4 regions of the Actinomadura sp. NPDC049753 genome follow, and region 3 is predicted to be linked to each of the others. Evidence: riboswitches for the same ligand, from Rfam matches in the RefSeq annotation. Region 3 holds a riboswitch; each other region holds the start of a gene.
The links. Region 3 has a riboswitch for cyclic di-AMP ahead of AB0K37_RS32515 (NlpC/P60 family protein). Riboswitches for the same ligand answer to the same signal wherever they lie in the genome.
Positions count from the first base shown of each region.

Region 1: another riboswitch for cyclic di-AMP. It lies ahead of AB0K37_RS33595 (NlpC/P60 family protein); the one in region 3 lies ahead of AB0K37_RS32515 (NlpC/P60 family protein).
Region 2: another riboswitch for cyclic di-AMP. It lies ahead of AB0K37_RS01095 (CHAP domain-containing protein); the one in region 3 lies ahead of AB0K37_RS32515 (NlpC/P60 family protein).
Region 4: another riboswitch for cyclic di-AMP. It lies ahead of AB0K37_RS24405 (CHAP domain-containing protein); the one in region 3 lies ahead of AB0K37_RS32515 (NlpC/P60 family protein).

Region 1 covers NZ_JBFARL010000194.1:4,958-9,456, reverse strand. The annotation lists gene AB0K37_RS33605 (FHA domain-containing protein) at 1-89, shown strand, start outside; gene typA (translational GTPase TypA) at 159-2,012, opposite strand; cyclic di-AMP (ydaO/yuaA leader) riboswitch at 2,204-2,335, shown strand; gene AB0K37_RS33595 (NlpC/P60 family protein) at 2,343-3,359, shown strand; gene AB0K37_RS33590 ((deoxy)nucleoside triphosphate pyrophosphohydrolase) at 3,878-4,264, opposite strand; gene AB0K37_RS33585 (Mut7-C RNAse domain-containing protein) at 4,293-4,499, opposite strand, start outside.
Region 2 covers NZ_JBFARL010000002.1:80,974-85,472, forward strand. The annotation lists gene AB0K37_RS01090 (CDP-glycerol glycerophosphotransferase family protein) at 1-1,402, opposite strand, end outside; gene AB0K37_RS01095 (CHAP domain-containing protein) at 1,608-2,375, opposite strand; cyclic di-AMP (ydaO/yuaA leader) riboswitch at 2,387-2,540, opposite strand; gene AB0K37_RS01100 (SpoIIE family protein phosphatase) at 3,008-4,499, opposite strand, start outside.
Region 3 covers NZ_JBFARL010000179.1:1,809-6,307, reverse strand. The annotation lists gene AB0K37_RS32525 (LacI family DNA-binding transcriptional regulator) at 1-126, opposite strand, end outside; gene AB0K37_RS32520 (LuxR C-terminal-related transcriptional regulator) at 543-773, shown strand; gene AB0K37_RS32515 (NlpC/P60 family protein) at 1,052-2,047, opposite strand; cyclic di-AMP (ydaO/yuaA leader) riboswitch at 2,051-2,259, opposite strand; gene AB0K37_RS32510 (amino-acid N-acetyltransferase) at 2,530-3,051, shown strand; gene AB0K37_RS32505 (RDD family protein) at 3,057-3,872, shown strand; gene AB0K37_RS32500 (RDD family protein) at 3,880-4,499, shown strand, end outside.
Region 4 covers NZ_JBFARL010000101.1:16,599-21,097, reverse strand. The annotation lists gene AB0K37_RS24415 (NYN domain-containing protein) at 1-404, shown strand, start outside; gene AB0K37_RS24410 (NlpC/P60 family protein) at 681-1,628, shown strand; cyclic di-AMP (ydaO/yuaA leader) riboswitch at 2,124-2,322, shown strand; cyclic di-AMP (ydaO/yuaA leader) riboswitch at 2,447-2,619, shown strand; gene AB0K37_RS24405 (CHAP domain-containing protein) at 2,629-3,462, shown strand; gene AB0K37_RS24400 (hypothetical protein) at 3,502-4,499, shown strand, end outside.

The DNA.
Region 1 (4,499 bases), on a different contig from region 3:
GGCTCCCCCGCGGCGTGGACGCCCCGCTCCGCGACGGCGACCAGCTCCGCCTGGCCGCCGACGTCACGGGCACCGTCCAGCTGAGCTGAGCGGCACGTACGAAAGGGGCGGCCCCGCGGTTCTCGGAACCGCGGGGCCGCCCCTTTCGGCTTCGGTGCTCAGCCGGCGCGCTTGGTGCGGGCCCGCGTGCGCTCGCGCTCCTTGGCGTCCAGCACCACCTTGCGGATGCGGACGGCGGTCGGGGTGACCTCGACGCACTCGTCCTCGCGGCAGAACTCCAGGGCCTCCTCCAGCGACAGGACGCGGGGCGGGGTGAGCCGCTCCAGCTCGTCGCCGGTGGACGACCGCATGTTCGTGAGCTTCTTCTCCTTGGTGATGTTGACGTCCATGTCGTCGGCGCGGGAGTTCTCCCCGACGATCATGCCCTCGTACACCTCGGTGGTCGGGCCGACGAAGAACGTCCCGCGCTCCTGGAGGTTCGTGATCGCGTAGGCGGTGGCGGCGCCGGCCCGGTCGGCCACGAGCGAGCCGGACGGACGGGTGCGCAGCTCGCCGAACCAGGGCTCGTAGTCCTCGAAGACGTGGTGCGCCATGCCGGTGCCGCGCGTCTCGGTCATGAACTCGGTGCGGAACCCGATCAGGCCGCGGGCCGGGACGAGGAACTCCATCCGGATCCAGCCCGTCCCGTGGTTGGTCATGTGCTCCATGCGGCCCTTGCGGACCGCCATCAGCTGCGTGACGGCGCCGAGGTGCTCCTCGGGGATGTCGACGGTGAGCCGCTCGACCGGCTCGTGCTTCTTGCCGTCGATCTCACGCGTGACGACCTGCGGCTTGCCGACGGTCAGCTCGTAACCCTCGCGGCGCATGTTCTCGACCAGGATCGCCAGGGCCAGCTCTCCGCGGCCCTGCACCTCCCAGGCGTCGGGGCGCTCGGTCGGCAGCACCCGGATCGACACGTTGCCGACGAGCTCGCGGTCGAGCCGGTCCTTGACCATCCGGGCGGTGACCTTGGTGCCCTTCTCGCGGCCCGCCATCGGCCCGGTGTTGGTGCCGATCGTCATGGAGATCGCGGGCTCGTCCACCGTGATCAGCGGCAGCGGGCGCGGGTCGTCCGGGTCGGCGATGGTGTCGCCGATCATGATGTCGGGGATGCCGGCGATGGCGATGATGTCGCCGGGCCCGGCCTCGTCCGCGGGCTTGCGGGTGAGCGCCTCCGTCATCATCAGCTCGGTGATCTTCACCCGGTCGACGCTGCCGTCATGCCGGCACCAGGCGACCTGCTGGCCCTTCTTGATCGTGCCGGCGTGCACCCGGCACAGCGCGATCCGGCCGAGGTAGCTGGACGCGTCCAGGTTCGTCACGTGCGCCTGGAGCGGCGCGTCGGGGTCGTAGGACGGCGCGGGGATCGTCTCGGTGATGACCTTGAACAGCGGCTCCAGGTCGTCGCTGCCGGGCATGGCGCCGTCGGCGGGCTTGTCGAGCGAGGCCCGCCCGGCGCGGCCGGACGCGTACACGATCGGGAAGTCGATCTGCTCCTCGTCGGCGTCGAGGTCCATGAACAGCTCGTAGGTCTCGTCCACGACCTCGTCGATGCGCGCGTCGGGGCGGTCGGTCTTGTTCACGACCAGGATCACCGGCAGCCGCGCGGCGAGCGCCTTGCGCAGCACGAAGCGGGTCTGCGGGAGCGGGCCCTCGCTGGCGTCGACCAGCAGGACGACGCCGTCCACCATGGACAGGCCGCGCTCGACCTCGCCGCCGAAGTCGGCGTGCCCCGGGGTGTCGATGATGTTGATCGTCAGACCGTTGTGCAGGACCGCGGTGTTCTTCGCGAGGATCGTGATCCCCTTCTCGCGCTCCAGGTCGTTGGAGTCGAGCACGCGGTCGTCGACGTCCTGGTTCTCGCGGAAGGCCCCGGACTGCCAGAGCATGGCGTCGACCAGCGTCGTCTTGCCATGGTCGACGTGGGCGACGATCGCGACGTTACGGAGGTCGTCGCGCGTGGAGATGGGCATGCGGGTTCGCCTTGCGTGAGAGTTCGGGAGTCGCCGCAGACGTGCGGCCGTACCCATTCTACTTGGCCGTGCGTACCACCCACTCCGAGTCGTTCGCCCCACCGCTCACACGGACCTCGATTGGCCAACTTTGCGCATCCTTTGTAATCTGCCCGAGATCCGGTCGTCCGGAGTCCCGCCCCCAGGGGACTGCGGCCGGAACGCCGAATCTCCCGCGGGAGAACCGGGGACCCACCACCCTCGGGGTGAATCGACGCTCGTCGTAGGGCGACTCCTGGCCCGAACCCGTCAGCTAACCCGGTAGGCGTACGAGGAGAGGAGAACACCGGCTTGGCTCCGGATTCCCCCCGGCGGCGTCGCGTTCTGCCCACCGCCACCGCCACCCTGCTCCTGATCGGCCTCGGCGCCACCGCGCCGGACCTCGCCCACGCCGCCCAGCCGTTCCGGCCAGCCTCCGCGCCCTCGGCGCCGAGCCCCACGCCGACGACGGAGAAGGGCCTGCGCAAGAGCCTCGACGCGCTCAACGAAGAGGCCGAGATCCTCACGGAGAAGTTCAACAAGGCCCGCGTCGAGTTCAACAAGGCCCGCAAGGCCGAGCGGGACGCCACCCGGGAGGCCGAGCGGCTGCGCGCCCTCGCCGAGCCCGCCCGCCAGAAGCTCGGCAGCCTGGCCGCCGCGAACTACATGGCCGGCGGCCCCGACGTCCTCTTCGGCTCCGGCGCCTCCGCCGAGGGGCTGTCCGACCGCGCCTACCTGGCGCAGAGCCAGGCCACCGCCGTCCTCGCCCTGAAGAAGCAGATCGACCAGGCCGACGCCGCGGAGCGCACCGCCAAGGCGAAGACCGCCCAGGTCAAGAAGGCCTGGGACGACGCCAAGCAGGCGCGCGAGGCCGCCAAGGCCAAGGTCTCCGAGGTGATGAAGCGCCTCGACAAGCTGACCACCACCCACGCGAGCGACCCGCGCACCGGCCTCAGCGCCACCGTGAAGGGCTCCGACCTGCCCGCCAAGATGGCCCGCAAGGCGCTCACCAAGCTCGGCTCCCCGTACGTGTGGGCCGCCGCCGGACCGAGCAGCTTCGACTGCTCAGGCCTCGTCGTCTGGGCCTACGCCCAGGTCGGCAAGCCCGGCCTCCCGCACTACACCGGCGACCTGTTCGCCATGGGAACGAAGGTCTCCCGCGGCGCCCTCCGCTCCGGCGACCTGGTGTACTTCGGCAGCAACCTGCACCACATGGGCATCTACCTGAGTGACGGCAAGTACCTCCACGCCCCCCAGACCGGCGACGTGGTCAAGATCTCCAAGCTCTCCGACCGCTCCGACTTCGCAGGCGCGAACCGTATTTCTTAGCTTCTTTCTCCTCCTTCGGGCCTGGCGGCCCTCCATCGTCGAAAAAAGCGGGGCGATCGCTGGCATCGCTCCGTCTCGCCTGGCGGCTCGCTGCGCGATCAGGTTCTCGCAAGCTCGAACCTGCCTTCGGACGCGATCGCAACCTTGAGGTCGCGGCGGGGTTGCGGCGGGGGCTGAGGTTGTCGCACTGGACGGTTCTGTCGTCGTATCGACGTGCTTCCTCCTCGTGCCCTCAGGACGTTGCGGGGTTGCTGTGATGGCTGAGGTTGTCGCAGTGGAGGGCTTCTGCCGTCGGCTAGAGGCGCTTCCCACGTCGTTGCTGCGGGCGTGCGGGCGGGCTTGGGCGGCGCGGCAGTAGGTGCTGCGCAGGGGCCCGCGAGTGCGTGGACACTCCGGCGGTCCACCGTCGCTTTCTGAGGGCCTCCGTCGGGGGCAGTGCGGGCGATCGTCGGAGGTCGGCACGCTCTGCGCTTCGCTCCGAGCTGGTCGCTGGGGACGGTGGCCCGAGCCCGGGTTGGCTAGGTGAGGCCTTCGGTGGCCAGGAGGTCTACTACCGGGCGGTCGCCGGGGAGCCAGTCGACGTCGTGGAGCTCTGAGGGTGCCAGCCAGCGGAGTTCCAGGTGCTCCAGGGCTTGCGGCTCGCCTTCCGCTAGCTCGGCCGTCCAGACGCGGAGGACGGCGCGTTCGCTGAGGCGCCAGTCGCCGCCCACTCGGCGGCCCAGGCGGACTTTCACGGCGAGTTCCTCGTGGCACTCGCGCACCAGGGCGTCCTCGTCCGACTCTCCGGGGTCGACCTTGCCGCCGGGAAGCTCCCAGCCGCCCGCCATGTGCGGCGGCTCGGCGCGCTGGGCGGCCAGCAGCCGCCCCTCCGCGAGGATCGCCGCCCCCACCACCACGAGATCGATCGCGACCAGCTCCTCTCCGTGTTCGTGATCAGACCGCGGCGCCGGTCCGTCCGGTTCCGTTCCGCCTGAGGGAGTCGACCAGCCGCGTCGCGTCGCGGACGATCTCCTCCAGGTGGTCGCCGTGCGCCCCGCGCCAGTAGACCTGCCCGCAGACCGCGCAGCGGCCGTACACGTCGTAGCTGCGGCGCGTGCCCGCCCGCAGCTCGCGCTCGATCTCCTGCTTGTCGACCGGGAC
Region 2 (4,499 bases), on a different contig from region 3:
CGATGAACCCGAAGGGACGGATCCTGCGGACGGGGTCGAACTCGGCGCGCCAGGTGAGCCGGTCGCCCTCGTGCCGGACGGACGCGCGGACCCGCCCCTTCCGCGAGCGGCCGCGCCGGTCGCGGAACTCCAGCGTCCCGGCCAGCTCCGCTCCCCGAGGGATCCGCCCCAGCGGGTTCAGCACGTAGCCGGCCATGAGCACGCGGCCGCCGCGCGTCTCCAGCCGCGTCACGGTGTTCGCCGGGCGCAGCTCCCGGAGGGGCCGCACATGGAAGCCGAAGGACGTGACGTCCCGGACGCGGCGGCCGAGCGTGCCGCGCGGGCGCCCGGCGCCCCAGTAGACGCGCCCGTCCCGCTCCACCAGGCGGGCGCGCAGCTCGGGACGCTTCACGGGGTCGTACTCGGCGGCGGCGAGCGCGCCCGCGTGGTCGCCCTCGCGGATCAGGTGCGCGGCGATCGCGGGCAGCGGGTTGGCCTGCTCGAAGACCCGCGGGTCCAGCTCGGCCAGGTAGGCGGCGGCCAGGTCGAGGAAGCGCGCCTGGTGGGCGGGGTCGCGGTCGCGCAGGTCGCGCAGGTACAGCACCAGGTCGTGGTTGACGAACTTGACGTCCTTGGCCCGCTGCAGGTCGTAGGCGCCGCGCAGCGCGAAGAGCATGTCGATGCGGCGGTGGATCTCCAGCCGGTCGGCGAAGTTGGCCAGGTCGGCGCGCCGGTTGGAGATCGACGGCGCCCGCGTCCGCTCCTTGACCAGCCAGTTGTAGACGCGGTGCGGGATCAGGGCGGTCCGCCCCGCCTCCAGGTAGGCCTCGGCGGTGAACAGCAGGTCCTCGTAGTGCAGCCGCTCGACGAACCGCAGGCCGTGCTCCTCCAGGAAGCCGCGCCGGTAGGCCTTGTTGGTCGAGAGCGTGTCGTAGAGGAGATCGGGGTTCTCGCTGAGCGACCCGTAGACGGCGCTGTGCCGGTAGAGCCACGGGTACCAGGGGCGGATCCGCCCCTTGGCCCCCTCGGGCAGGTCGAGGAAGATTCGGTCGCAGAGCCCCGAGACCATGTCGGCGCCGGTGTCCTCGGCGGCGGCGAGGAGGTTGAGGCAGGCGTGCCGGTCCAGCAGGTCGTCGCTGTCGAGGAACATCACGTAGCGGCCGGTGGACTCCTCGATCCCGGTGTTGCGGGGGCGGCCGCAGCCGCCGGAGTTGGTCGGCAGGTGGACGGTCCGGACCCGCCCCGGATGGGCGGCGGCGAGCCGGTCGGCGGCCTCGCCCGTCCCGTCGGTGCTCGCGTCGTCGACGATCAACGTCTCGACGCCGCCCAGCGACTGCGCCAGCGTCGAGGCCACCGCCCGCGGAAGCCTCCGCGCGTCGTTGTAGGCGATCACCACCACGCTGACATCCGGGCGCACCGCCATGGGCATCCCCCTCCGCAGACTCCGGCGTGCTGGATTCCTTTCCAGGAACTCCGCACTGAGGTCCAAGAGGGATCAAAGGCTGTCAACGCTTAGCATTACCCGCCGTCACCGGAGGCTCTGGGCACAACACCCGGAACGCCAGAAGGCGCCCGGCCTGGAGGCCGGGCGCCTTCGCGAAGCGTGCGCCTTCTCGGGCCGCGTCGGATCAGCGTGCGTAGTCGGGGTAGCCGTAGCCGACGACCTGCGACTTCTCGCGGACCTTCTTCTGCACCGCGTTGTCGGTGTTGCCCTCGATGGTGGTGATGCTGCCGTCGCCGTTGTCCTTGACGACGATGCCGACGTGGTCGATGTCACCGATGCTGGCCTTGGACCCGTCCTGCCAGTCGAAGAACACCACGGCGCCCGGCTTGGCCTTGTGGCCCCAGCGGTCGGTCTGCTTGAACCAGCTGGCGTGCTGGACGGTGTAGGCGTCCCAGCCCATGTTCTTGACGCCGGTCTGGGCGCCGAGCCAGGAGACGAACATGTTGCACCACTGGGCGCCGTTGTACTCCTTGACCGAGAAGCCGCCGTCGCGCTTGGCGGTGGCCTTCGCCTGCGGAGTCGAGACGTACCACTTGTGGTACTTGGTCTGGCCGCCCTTGCCCTCGTGGACGCCGACCTGCTTCTCGGCCAGCTTGATCACTTCGGCGGGCTTGACCGCGTGCGGGGGGACCTTGAAGCCCTCGCGCCGCGCCTCGGCGACGGCCTTGTCGGCCTTCACCGTCTTGGCCTGGGAGGACTGGTGAGCGGCGGTGCCCTGCTGGGCGACCACCGCCGCCTGGGAGGAGGTGTCGGCGACCGCGCGGCCGCCGGCGAGGGGGTTGATAACCGAGAGCCCGACCGCGCCCGCCAGGACCGCGCCGACGGCGACGCCGACGGCCTTGTCCTCGGGGGTGAGGCGGTTGAGCGAAAGTCGATCAAAAAGACCGGACATGCAGGGAATCTCCTTGTCTTCCATGGCGCCTACCGGGTTAGCTGACGGATTCGGGCATGGAAGCAGCCCTACGGCGCGACTCTCGGGCGCGCCGATTCACCCCAGAAACGTGGGTCCCCGGCTCCGCTCCGGTCACCGACCGGACGGACTCGGCCTCGCACCGCGGGAGCGGTGCAGGTATACGGATGTCTCTCTGGCAGATCTTGATGAGGGGGCGCGCGTCGATTGGCGCGCATCGCGTGCGGATACCGCTCCGCGATCCTCGGCCGCGCATGGTGCGGCCGGTGGCAACGCATGGGACGCGCTGCGTGATTCGGGATCGAAGGTACCAACCTTCTCAAGAAAAGCAAACCAGGCATAAAGTAAAGTCTTGCCTGCTCAAAGCCCTCTCAAGAGACTCCCAACACCGGGGCTGCGCCGCCTCTTCCCGATCTTTGTCGAAGCGCGCCCAACCCCTTGCCCGCCGCCCTTACCGGGCCTTCGGGAAAAGGTAAAGAAGATCGAATAGGGGGCGTCCGGCGTTCTCCGTCCGGCCCGCCTGCCACCCGGGCGTCCCGCTGAGTGAGGCGCACGTCACACCAGGCGATCTTCGCTGGTCAGGCGTGCCATTCGTCACCGCGAGGCCCGGGCGGTCACTCCACGTAAAGGGCGAAGAGCGTGGTGTCGTCCGCCGCCCGGTCGTGCTCCATCCGCGCCAGCACCTCGTCCAGCACCCGGTCGGGACGCGTGGAGGAGTCGCGCAGGATGCGGGTCAGGCGGACGATCCGCTCGTCCAGGTCCGCGTCCCGGCGCTCCACCAGGCCGTCGGTGTAGAGGAAGAGCATGTCGCCCGGCTCGAGCCCGGTGGTGATCGTCGTGTACTCCCACCCGGGCATGGCGCCGAGCATCGGGTCGCGGACGACCTCCATCGGGGTCGCCCGCCCGTCCCGGACCAGGATCGGCGGCGGATGGCCCGCGCACGTCCACTCCAGGACGTGCCGGGACGGGTCGTAGTGGGCGACGATGGCGGTGCCCGTCGCCGGCGGGTCCATGCCGCCGATCAGCTCGTTCAGCCAGCCGACCAGCCGCCCCGGGCGCTCCCCCGTGCAGGCGAGGCCCAGCAGGCCGTTCCGGGCCCGTGCCATCGCCGCCGCCGCCGGCAGCCCATGCCCGGCCGCGTCCCCGATCGCGAACATCGCCCGCCCGTTCTGAAGGGCTTTGGTCGCGAACCAGTCGCCGCCGATGCGAGCCGTGCTCTCCGCCGCCATGCTGCGGATCGAGGTGCACAGGCCCGGCAGCTGCTCGATCTCGTCCTCGTCCGGAAGGATGGCCCGCCGCAGGGTCACCGCCACGCGCCGCTCCTGTGCCGTCCGCGCCTGCTGGCGCAGCATCTGCCGCCGGGTCTCGGCCAGCGCGCGCTCCACCCCGCGCCGCCGGGTGATGTCCTGCGAGACGATGTTGATCGAGACGGGCAGCCCGGACTCGCCGAGCACGGGCTCGGCGAACACCCACAGATGGCGGGGCGCCCCGTCGATGCCGATCACGCGGTGCTCCGCCTCGACCGGTTCGCGCCGCGAGAACATGGTCTGGACGGCCTCCTCGACCAGCGGCAGGTCGTCGTCGGCCACGACCTTCGGCAGGTCGTGCGGCATCGGCGGCACCTCGTCGGGAGACAGGCCGTAGTTGGCCAGCATCTGCGGCGTCCAGTCCGCCTCCCCGGTGGCGAGGTCCCACTCCCCGAACCCGATCAGGGCGAGCCGCTCGACCCGCTCCAGCCGCCGCGCGATGCGGTCCTCGGCCAGGTGGTACCGCCACGTCACGCAGACACCGGTGGGAACCCGCACGCACCGCACACTCATCCGCGACGAGCGGGACAGGCCCCGCTGAGCCGTCGAGTACTGGATCGAGGAACGTTCCAAGGGCGTCCCGGACTCCAGCACCCCGACATAGTCGTCGAACAGGCCGCTGAGCACCGCCCCCGGGTCCGTCCGCAGCAGCCGCAGTCCGGTCAGCTCCTCCCGGCCCCGCCCGAACATGTCCTTGGCGACGCCGTTGAGCTCCGCGAACAGGAAGTCGACCACGGCGCCGTCCGGCCCCCGCACCGGGACCAGGTGGGCCGCCGAGTCGAGCGCCCCCTCCAGCACC
Region 3 (4,499 bases):
CCCAACTGAGACTCCAGCACGCCTCGCGACCTCACGAATACTGGTCTGTGGCAACTCGCTCCTCGTCCCGCTCCATGGGCGTTTTCCCAGGTAGTGGAGTTTGGCATGGCGGGGCGCCGAATGCACGGTCACACATGGTGAGCGATCGGGCACGCAGCGCTCTTGACCGGCGCTTGACGGGCCGGATCCGGCCGCCTAGCGTTCCGAGCCGAAGCGTAGCTTGAAACGATTCACGATCTTCGTTCACTGCGAGGACCGGTGGGTTCGGCGAGAGGGGACGGGCGGATGGCTGGCGATCACATCCCGTCTTTCTCGGCAGGCCAACGAGTGAATCGTCACCCGGAGTTCCCCCGTACACCCCCGCAATCGGCCATGCGGCCACCTCCGGCCAAGCGCGCGAGACAGAAAAGGAACCCGATGATCTAAGTCCGGAAGGGTCCGGACCCGGCAACCCAACGCGCGTACAGATCGAGGCCCAACCCGTGCCTGTGCAGCGGACGGCTGCATCCCCGCGGTCATCACCACGGACGAGGGAGGACGGAGTGGAAACAGCCACACTCGCACGTCGTGGCACCGACGATTTCGGGCTGAGCGAGGAAGAGATCCGGCTGCTCGCCCAGATCGCCAGCGGTGTCACCGCCGATGTGGCGGCACGCAAGCTGGAACTGAGCGCTCGGACCTTGCGGCGCCGGCTGCGGACGATCTGCGACCGGCTGGAGGTCAACACCCCTATCGAGGCCGTGGTGTGGGCGGCCCGGAGGCAGCTCATCTAGCGAGGCACCCCCGACGCTCGCCAGGGGACGGCGAGCGTCATCCGGAGAAACGGCGGTTGATCCGAATTCCGTCCGCCCCCGCAGCGGCGGCGCCCGCGCCCTGGCAGGTAGGTCCCTGCAGAAGGCGTCGCCGCGGACGGCGTTCGGGCCTGACAGGCCACCTGACCCGCCCTGATCTCCGGCAGGCTTCACTCCCACAACGGGCCTTCGGCCGGCACGCCATGCGATGGCCGGCCCGGCCGGCTCGGCCGGTGCCCGTCCGGCGCGGCGGCGGTGTTCTAGGCGACGCGGACGCCGCCGGCGAAGGGGCGTCCGTCCATGGAGGCGATCTTCACGACGTCGCCGGTATGCGGGGCGTGCAGCATCTTGCCCCCGCCGACGTAGATCCCCATGTGGTGCAGGTCGGCGTAGAAGAAGACGAGGTCGCCCGGCTGGAGCTCGCTGCGCGACACGTGCGTTCCGGCGTTCCACTGGCTGCCGGTGTAGTGCGGCAGGTTGATGCCGACCTGCTTGTAGGCCCACATCGTGAGGCCGGAGCAGTCGAAGGTGGTCGGGCCGGCGGCGCCCCACACGTACGGGCGGCCGATCTTGCTCATCGCGTACCGGAGCGCCTGCGCGGCCTTGCCGGTGCCGATGACGGGGAGCTTGGCGAGCTGGGTCGGGTCCTTGTCGACGAGCTTGCCGCGGATCTTCTCGTAGGCGTCGGTGATCTTCGTGCGCTGCGAGTCGAGCTGCGTCTTCAGGTCCTTCACCTGCTTGGCGCGGGCCTCGGCCGACTTGCGGGCCCGCTGAGCGGACTGCATGGCCTGCATCAGCCCGAGCACCTGGGTGCTGTCCTGCTTGGCGAAGTAGTGGAGGGTCGCGGCCTGGTCGAGGACGGACTGGGGGTCCTGGGAGGCGACGAACGACACCGTGGGGTCGGAGCCGCCCTGCATGTAGCTCGTCGCCGCGAGGGATCCGACCTTCTGGCGGAGAGTCTCCAGCGTCTTCTCCTGACGCTTGGCGTTCTCCGTGGCGACCTTGGCGGCGCGCTGCGACTGCGCGAGCCTGACCTTGAGCCCGTTGTACTGCTCGGTGAGCTGCTCCAGCTGGTCGGCGAGCTTGAGCGCCTTCGTCCTCAGCTCCTTGGCGGAGGGTTCGGGGTCGGCGTGCGCGACGGCGATCGCGTGCGGGGCGATCGCGTGCGGGGCGGCCGAAACGACGGCGAGCGCGCCCACCACGATGGTCGCGCGCCCACGGAAGCGTGAAAGGGAAGCATGCCGCGATCGCTTCACGAATACTCCTCTCCTCAGCCGCCTACCGGGTTAGCTGACGGGTTGGGGCCGGAGCAGCCCGTCCGCGTCCGCGAGCGAACCGATCGCCCGCTGTCGCGGATTCACCCCTCGCATTCGGTCGCTCAGGGAGATCTCCCTGAAACGCTCCGAAAGTGGGTCCCCGGCTCCTCGGGCAGCTGGTTGCGACCCGGGGGACTCGGCGGATCGGCCTCCGTCCTGCGGTGGGCCGACGTCAGCGCAGGACACTAACGGACCCCGCATTGGATGCCAACCAGAACATGCGAATTCGCAGGTCACGCGGCGCGGTGAAGGAGGGGAGCACCGGTGGGGCGCATCCCGCACGCTGTGTTCTGGCCCGCGTCTCGGACGGCCCCGGACAGTGCCTAGGCCCTTTTATCTAGTCACTGGCGCGCGGTGCTCGGCGCGGGAGGGCGGGAGGGCGTGCCCTGGTGGGCCGCGGCGTTCGATAATCTCGCCTATTTGTGGAAGTCGTGATCCGGCGTGCACGTACCGCCGACGTCCAGGAGATCCGCAGGCTCGTCGACCTGTACGCGGGGTCGGGGCGTCGCCTGCTGAAGAAGACGACGGTCAAGCTGTACGAGGACGTCCAGGAGTTCTGGGTCGCCGAGGACGTCCAGCACGGGACGCCAGGGCCGGTCATCGGCTGCGGCGCCCTCCACGTCATGTGGGAGGACCTCGCGGAGGTCCGCTCGGTCGCCGTGGACAAGGGATGCGGCGGACGGGGTATCGGGCACCGCATCGTGACCCGCCTCCTGGAGAACGCGCGAGAACTCGGCGTCCGCCGGGTGTTCTGCCTTACCTTCGAGGTGGAGTTCTTCGCTCGCCACGGCTTCCAGCAGATCCTGGGGACTCCGGTGTCGCCAGAGGTGTACGAGGAACTTCTCCGCTCCTACGACGAAGGCGTGGCAGAGTTCTTGGACCTCGACCGGGTCAAGCCGAATACGTTGGGCAACACCCGGATGTTGCTTCGCCTGGAGGACTGACCCGAATGAGCGATACCCCCCACCGCGGGCGGCCTTACCAGCCCCAGCAGGGGCAGGGTTCCTACGGCCCGCCCCCTCCGTACCAAGGTTCTCAGTGGCAGCAACCACAGCAGCCGTCTTCGCAGCAGCAGTGGGACCAGCAGTCCCAGCAGCAATGGCAGCCGCAACAGCAGCAGTGGAACCAGCAGCCCGCCTACGAGGACTACAGCTCCTACGACGGCGGCGGTTCCTACGACGGCGGCGGTGACGTGGCACTCGCGCCCATTCACCGTAGGGCGGGCGCGCGAATCATCGACAACGCGCTCGTCGCGGTCTTCGGGTTCGCTCTCGTCCTGCCGGTGACGATCGGCGCGTTCGGTCTGGGCAAGCCGGGCAGCAAGACGGAGGACGAGGGCGGTGTGTGGAACTGGCCCATCATCTTCACCCTCTTCTGTGTCCTGTCTGTGCTGCCGTTCATCTATGAGGCCGTGCAGTTGTCCATGTGGGGACGGACGCTGGGGAAGCGCGTTCTGAGCTTGGGGGTCGTTCAGGCAAGGCCTGCGGGCACCCCGATCACCACAACGCAGGCTGTGTGGCGTGCCGGGATCACCCATGTCGGCTACCAGCTCGGGGTTTTCTTCTTCCTCGTCTTGGCGGTGATGGTGTGGGACTACGCCGCGTACGGGATGGTGCTGGTCTGGGCAGGCGCGCTGATGGCCTACCTGTGGGCTATCTGGGACCAGCCGCTGCACCAGTCGCTGCACGATCGCTTCGCCGGCACGCTCGTCATTGACGAGCGGGTCGGATATGACGAGTCCGAGTACTCCGAGTACGCGGGCTAAGGCCACGATGGCGGCAACGCTCGCCGAGCCGGGGCAGAGGCTCCTGGCACGCGTAGTCGACACGCTCGTCGTCGGAGTCCCCGTCGTTCTCGTCGTCCGCGAACTGGTGTCCGGGCACACGGCGGACGTCATCGCCCCGTCCGCCGTGGCCGGATGCATGCTGCTGTACGAGGCGGTCCAGCTCGCCCTTTGGGGGCGGACGCTCGGCAAGCGCGTCGCAGGCATCGAGGTGGTCGCTGCGACGGCTCAGGAGGCGCCTGAAGCGGCGCCAGGGGGAACTGGCGGAGCGGACGGGGGCGCCGGTCTCGGTGACGTGTCGGCCCTTCCCGTGTCCGTGCCGGGTTTCGTGCCCGTAGCGGCCCCCGAGCCCGCTGAAGCCGCCGCTCCGCGCGGGGCCGAGGTCGTGGACGCGTCCACGCGTCCGGACGTTCTGCGCTGCGTTCTGCGGGCCGCCGTCTATTCGGTGCCGATCGGGCTGCGTCCGATTCCAGTACTCGGTCTGCTCGCGAGCGTCTTCTGGGTCGTCAACGCGGGGGCCGTGTTCGAGGGCGTTCGCCGCCAGGCTGTTCATGACAGGCTCGCAGGCACCCTCGTGGTAAAACGGCCGCGGCCCGAATCCTCGGCCTT
Region 4 (4,499 bases), on a different contig from region 3:
TACTGGACCGGCTGCTGACGCTTCCGCAGGTGCACCTGGTGGTGGACGGCTACAACGTCACCAAGACCGGGTACGGGGAACTGCCGCTGGCCGACCAGCGCAGCCGGCTGCTGTCGGGGCTCGGCGGGCTCGCCGCGCAGACGCGCGCCGAGGTGACGTGCGTGTTCGACGGGGCGGAGCTGGACGCGCCGGTCGCCATCGCGGCGCCGCGCGGGGTGCGGGTGCGGTTCAGCCACCCGGGCCAGACGGCGGACGAGCTGATCGGCGAGCTCGTGCGGGCCGAGCCGCCGGGCCGCTCGGTGGTCGTGGTGTCGTCCGACCGGGAGGTCGCCGACGCCGCGCGGCGCGCCAATGCGCGCCCCTGCCCGTCCTCCCTGCTACTGCGCAGGCTGGGCCGCTCCTAAGACGCCCATAAGGCTCCGATAAGGCAGTCCTCGCGGTATGTGATCATGACGTCACTAAAAGTGGATGATATCGAGAGATGTCAATCAAAGAGTGATGAATCGGTTGTGACGGCTGTTGCCCGTCGCTAATGTCGTCCGCTGACGTCGTGGACGAGAGGGGCGAAACCGACCGTGGCCAATGATCACATCGGGGCACCGGCGCAGCGGCCTGGCCGCAGGGCGGGCTCTGCGGGCACAGGCGTCTCCCGTCGCCTGGCGGCCGTCGCCGGACTGACCGTGGCGGTCTCCCTGACCTGCTCCCCGGTGGTGGCGCACGCCGAGCCCAAGCCGACCCGGGCGCAGGCCCAGAAGACGCTCGACAAGCTCAACGAGAAGATGGACCAGAAGGTCGAGCAGTTCAACCAGAACCGCGAGAAGCTCAAGGTCGCCAAGAAGAAGTTCGACGCCGCGACCAAGGCGAGCAAGCAGGAGCAGGCCAGCTTCGAGGAGCAGCGCTCCAAGATCGCGCAGATGGCGGCCACCGCCTACAAGAACGGTGACTCGACCGACGTCACCGGCTTCGTCGGCAGCAACGACCCGCAGTCGATCCTCGACCAGGCCGCCGTCTTCTCGCACCTGTCGCACGAGCGCAGCTCCCAGCTCACCCAGTTCCTCGCGACCGCCCAGCGGCTCCGCCGCGAGCAGTCCCAGGCGAAGGCCGCTTACGACGAGGTGAAGTCGAAGCAGGACGAGCTGAAGAAGCAGAAGCAGGACCTCGACAAGCAGGTGCAGAAGCAGAAGGCGCTCGTGCGTCGGCTCGGCGGCGGCAGCACGCCCTCCCGCCCGGGCGGCGGCGGCCCCACCGGCGGCACCTACAACGGCCCGGCCAGCGGCCCGGCCCGCGCGGCGCTCGACTTCGCCTACGCCCAGCTCGGCAAGCCCTACTCCTACGGCGCCGAGGGCCCGAGCTCCTACGACTGCTCCGGCCTGACCATGAAGTCCTGGGCCGCCGCGGGCGTCGGCATCACCCGCACCACCAACTCCCAGTACGCCGCGACCAAGCGGGTGGCCAAGAGCAACCTGCAGCCGGGCGACCTGGTGTTCTTCAGCAACCTCGGCCACGTCGGCCTCTACGTGGGCGGCGGCAAGATGATCCACGCCCCGCACACCGGCGACGTCGTCAAGATCAGCGACATCACCTCCGGCTACTACCTGAGCAACTACTACGGCGCCGGACGTCCCTGACGCACCGCCCAGAACCCCCGCCCCACGGGCGGCATCGGGCCTCCATCGACAACGGACCAGGCTTGACCTGGTCCGTTGTTGATTTTGGGGGGGTTTGCCTTCTTTTGGGGTTTTGGTACCTTTGCACCACTCACGGCGCCCTCCAGACGCCGTGGACCCGCGGCGCCCACCCGGCGCCCCGGCCCCACGCGGCGCATCCAGCACCCGCGTGACGGCGGCGCGAGCCACGCGCCGCTCCCCCAAGGCGGCACGCCCCACGTGCCGTCCCGCGGCGCCCGAAGGCGCCGCACGGTCTCGACGCAGACCCGGCCGACCCCGTCCCACCGTGCGCACGCCGCAGCGTGCATGGCGCTGAGCGCGCAGCCGCGGTGACCTACACGGGGCAGGCCCCGGACGGTCCCCGGAGACGGGCCGCCGTCCGCCACAACACAAGGCGCCGCTCGTTCGCACGCGGGAGACAGGTCCCGCGCCGGGCCCCATCTCGCCCCCAGGATCGCAGCGGCAGCGCCGAATCCGCCTCAGCGCGGAACCGGGGACCCATCTGCGCCGGAGTCCGGAGAACCTCTCCGGACGGGCATTCCGGCACCCGGGGTGAATCGGCGCGTCTCTCCCGGCAGTCCGGTGAGAGCCGCCGTAGGGCCACTTCCACGCCCGAACCCGTCAGCTAACCCGGTAGGCGTCTGGAAGAGAAGGAGTGAATCCCGCAGCGTTACCTGGGGCGTGGCCGCCACGCGGCCGCGCCCCCACCCCCCTTTCACTCGGCGGGCGCTCACGCGCCCGCCGAGATTCCCCATCAGAACCGGCGTGCCCGCCCCCCGGGCACGTCACCGCCGAATCCGCGGACCGCCGTGCCCCCGCATGCGCGGCCGCCGTGGAACCGGGGACCCACTGCGTCCTTTTCGGGGTGAATCGGCCTGCCTTCGCGGGCCGTAGGGCGGCTTCCACGCCCGAACCCGTCAGCTAACCCGGTAGGCGGCATGGAAGTCGAGGAGATCCCCCCGTGCCACGCGCGCACTGCAAGAAGACCCCCGGCAGGCATCGCAAGCCGAACCCCCTGTCCCTCACTTGGCGGACGACCGGCGGCGTGATCGTCGGCGCCGCCGTGCTCGGCACCGCCGCCGCCACCGCGCAGGCGTCGGTCCTGCCGTTCGGTTCCACCCCGGCGAGGTCCGCCGCCGCGGCCGACCTGGCCCCCGGCCTGACGGCGCACGGCGGCCCGTCCGGGCGCACGTCCGAGCACGAGTCAGGGACCGCCGGTTCGAAGGCCCCGGCGAAGAAGGACCGGCCCGAGCAGCCGAAGGCGAAGACCTCCGGAAAGGCCGCCGCGAAGACCGCCGCGAAGCCGCGCCCCACCGCCGCGCAGGCCATCGAGCTCGCCCGCTCGCAGGTGGGCGTCGAGGAGGACGGCGGCGGCGAGACCAAGTTCCAGGAGTGGTACATGGCCACGTCCCGCGCACAGGAGACCCTCGCGCGCGACGGCGGCTCCCTCAGCGGCTACGGCGACGCGAACTGGTGCGACATGTTCGTCTCCTGGGTGGGCGAGCAGATCGGCTTCAGCGACCAGGTCGGCAGCGACGCCTGGACGGTCGCCCACGCCCGCTGGTTCCAGGAGCACGGCCGCTGGGGCACCGAGCCGAAGCCCGGCGCGATCGTCTTCTTCGCGTGGGACGGCGGCGAGTCCGTCGACGACATCGAGCACGTCGGCATGGTGGTCAAGAAGGTCGACGACGGCACGATCGAGACCGTCGAGGGCAACACCGACAACGCCGTCCGGATAAAGGAACGTTCCACAGACGTCGTCGTCGGCTACGGCTACCCGGACTACCGGTCGTGACGGCACCCCCCGCCCCGCGCCCTGCATAGGATCGCGCCCATGGAGGAAGGCCCCGGGCAGGAAGCCCCCGTGACGCGGCGCCGGGTTCTCGCCCTCGGCGCGGGCGGGTTCGCCGTCCTCCTCGCCGGAGGGGCCGGCCTGGCCGGCTCGCGCTCCGGCGGCGGGGCGGCGGACGCCGGCGCGCCCGGCTCCCCGTCCGCCGGGACGTTCAGCCCCTCCATGGCCGCCGCCGTCCTCGCCAATCGCGCCGACGCCGTCCGCGAAGGCGACCGCATGGCGTTCCTCGCCACGGTGGGCAACGCCCCCGCCGCCTTCCAGGACACCCAGTCACGCATGTACGGGAACCTCCGGAAGCTTCCCCTGGAAGGCTGGCGGGAGCGCGTCGTCGGCACCGAGGCCGTGGACGGCGAGACCGCCGTCGTCCGCGTCGAGGCGCGCTACAGGCTGCGCGGCTTCGACCGGAGCGACGTGGCCCGCACCCGCTACCTCACGCTGGCCCCGCGGGGCGGGGCGTGGACGATCGTCGGCGACGGGACGTCCCGCGGCCTCGCCGACGACACCGACATCTGGGACTGCGGCCCCCAGACGGTGGTCAGGGGCCGCACGAGCCTGGTCATCGGCGACGGCGCCGGCCTCGACGGCATCGCCCGGCGGCTGGACGCGGCCGTCCCGGCCGTGACGTCCGTGGTCGGCACGGGGTGGGCGCGGCGGGTCGTCGCGCTCGTCCCCGCCGACGCGACCGTCGCCTCCGCGCTCGCCGGCCCCGGGCAGAGCCTCGGCCAGATCGCCGCGCTCGCCGCCGTCGCCCCGGCCGCCGGGGGCGGCCGCGGCGAGGACCGCGTCATCGTCTCCCCCGGCACCTTCGGCCGCCTCAACGAGCTGGGCCGCGACGTGGTCCTCGCCCACGAGCTGACCCACGTCGCCACCGGCGGCGCCCGCGACGGGCGCACCCCGCTGTGGCTGATCGAGGGCTTCGCGGACTACGTCGGCTACCGGCGCGTCAAGATCAGCACCCGGTCGGCGGCGGGCGAGCTGCG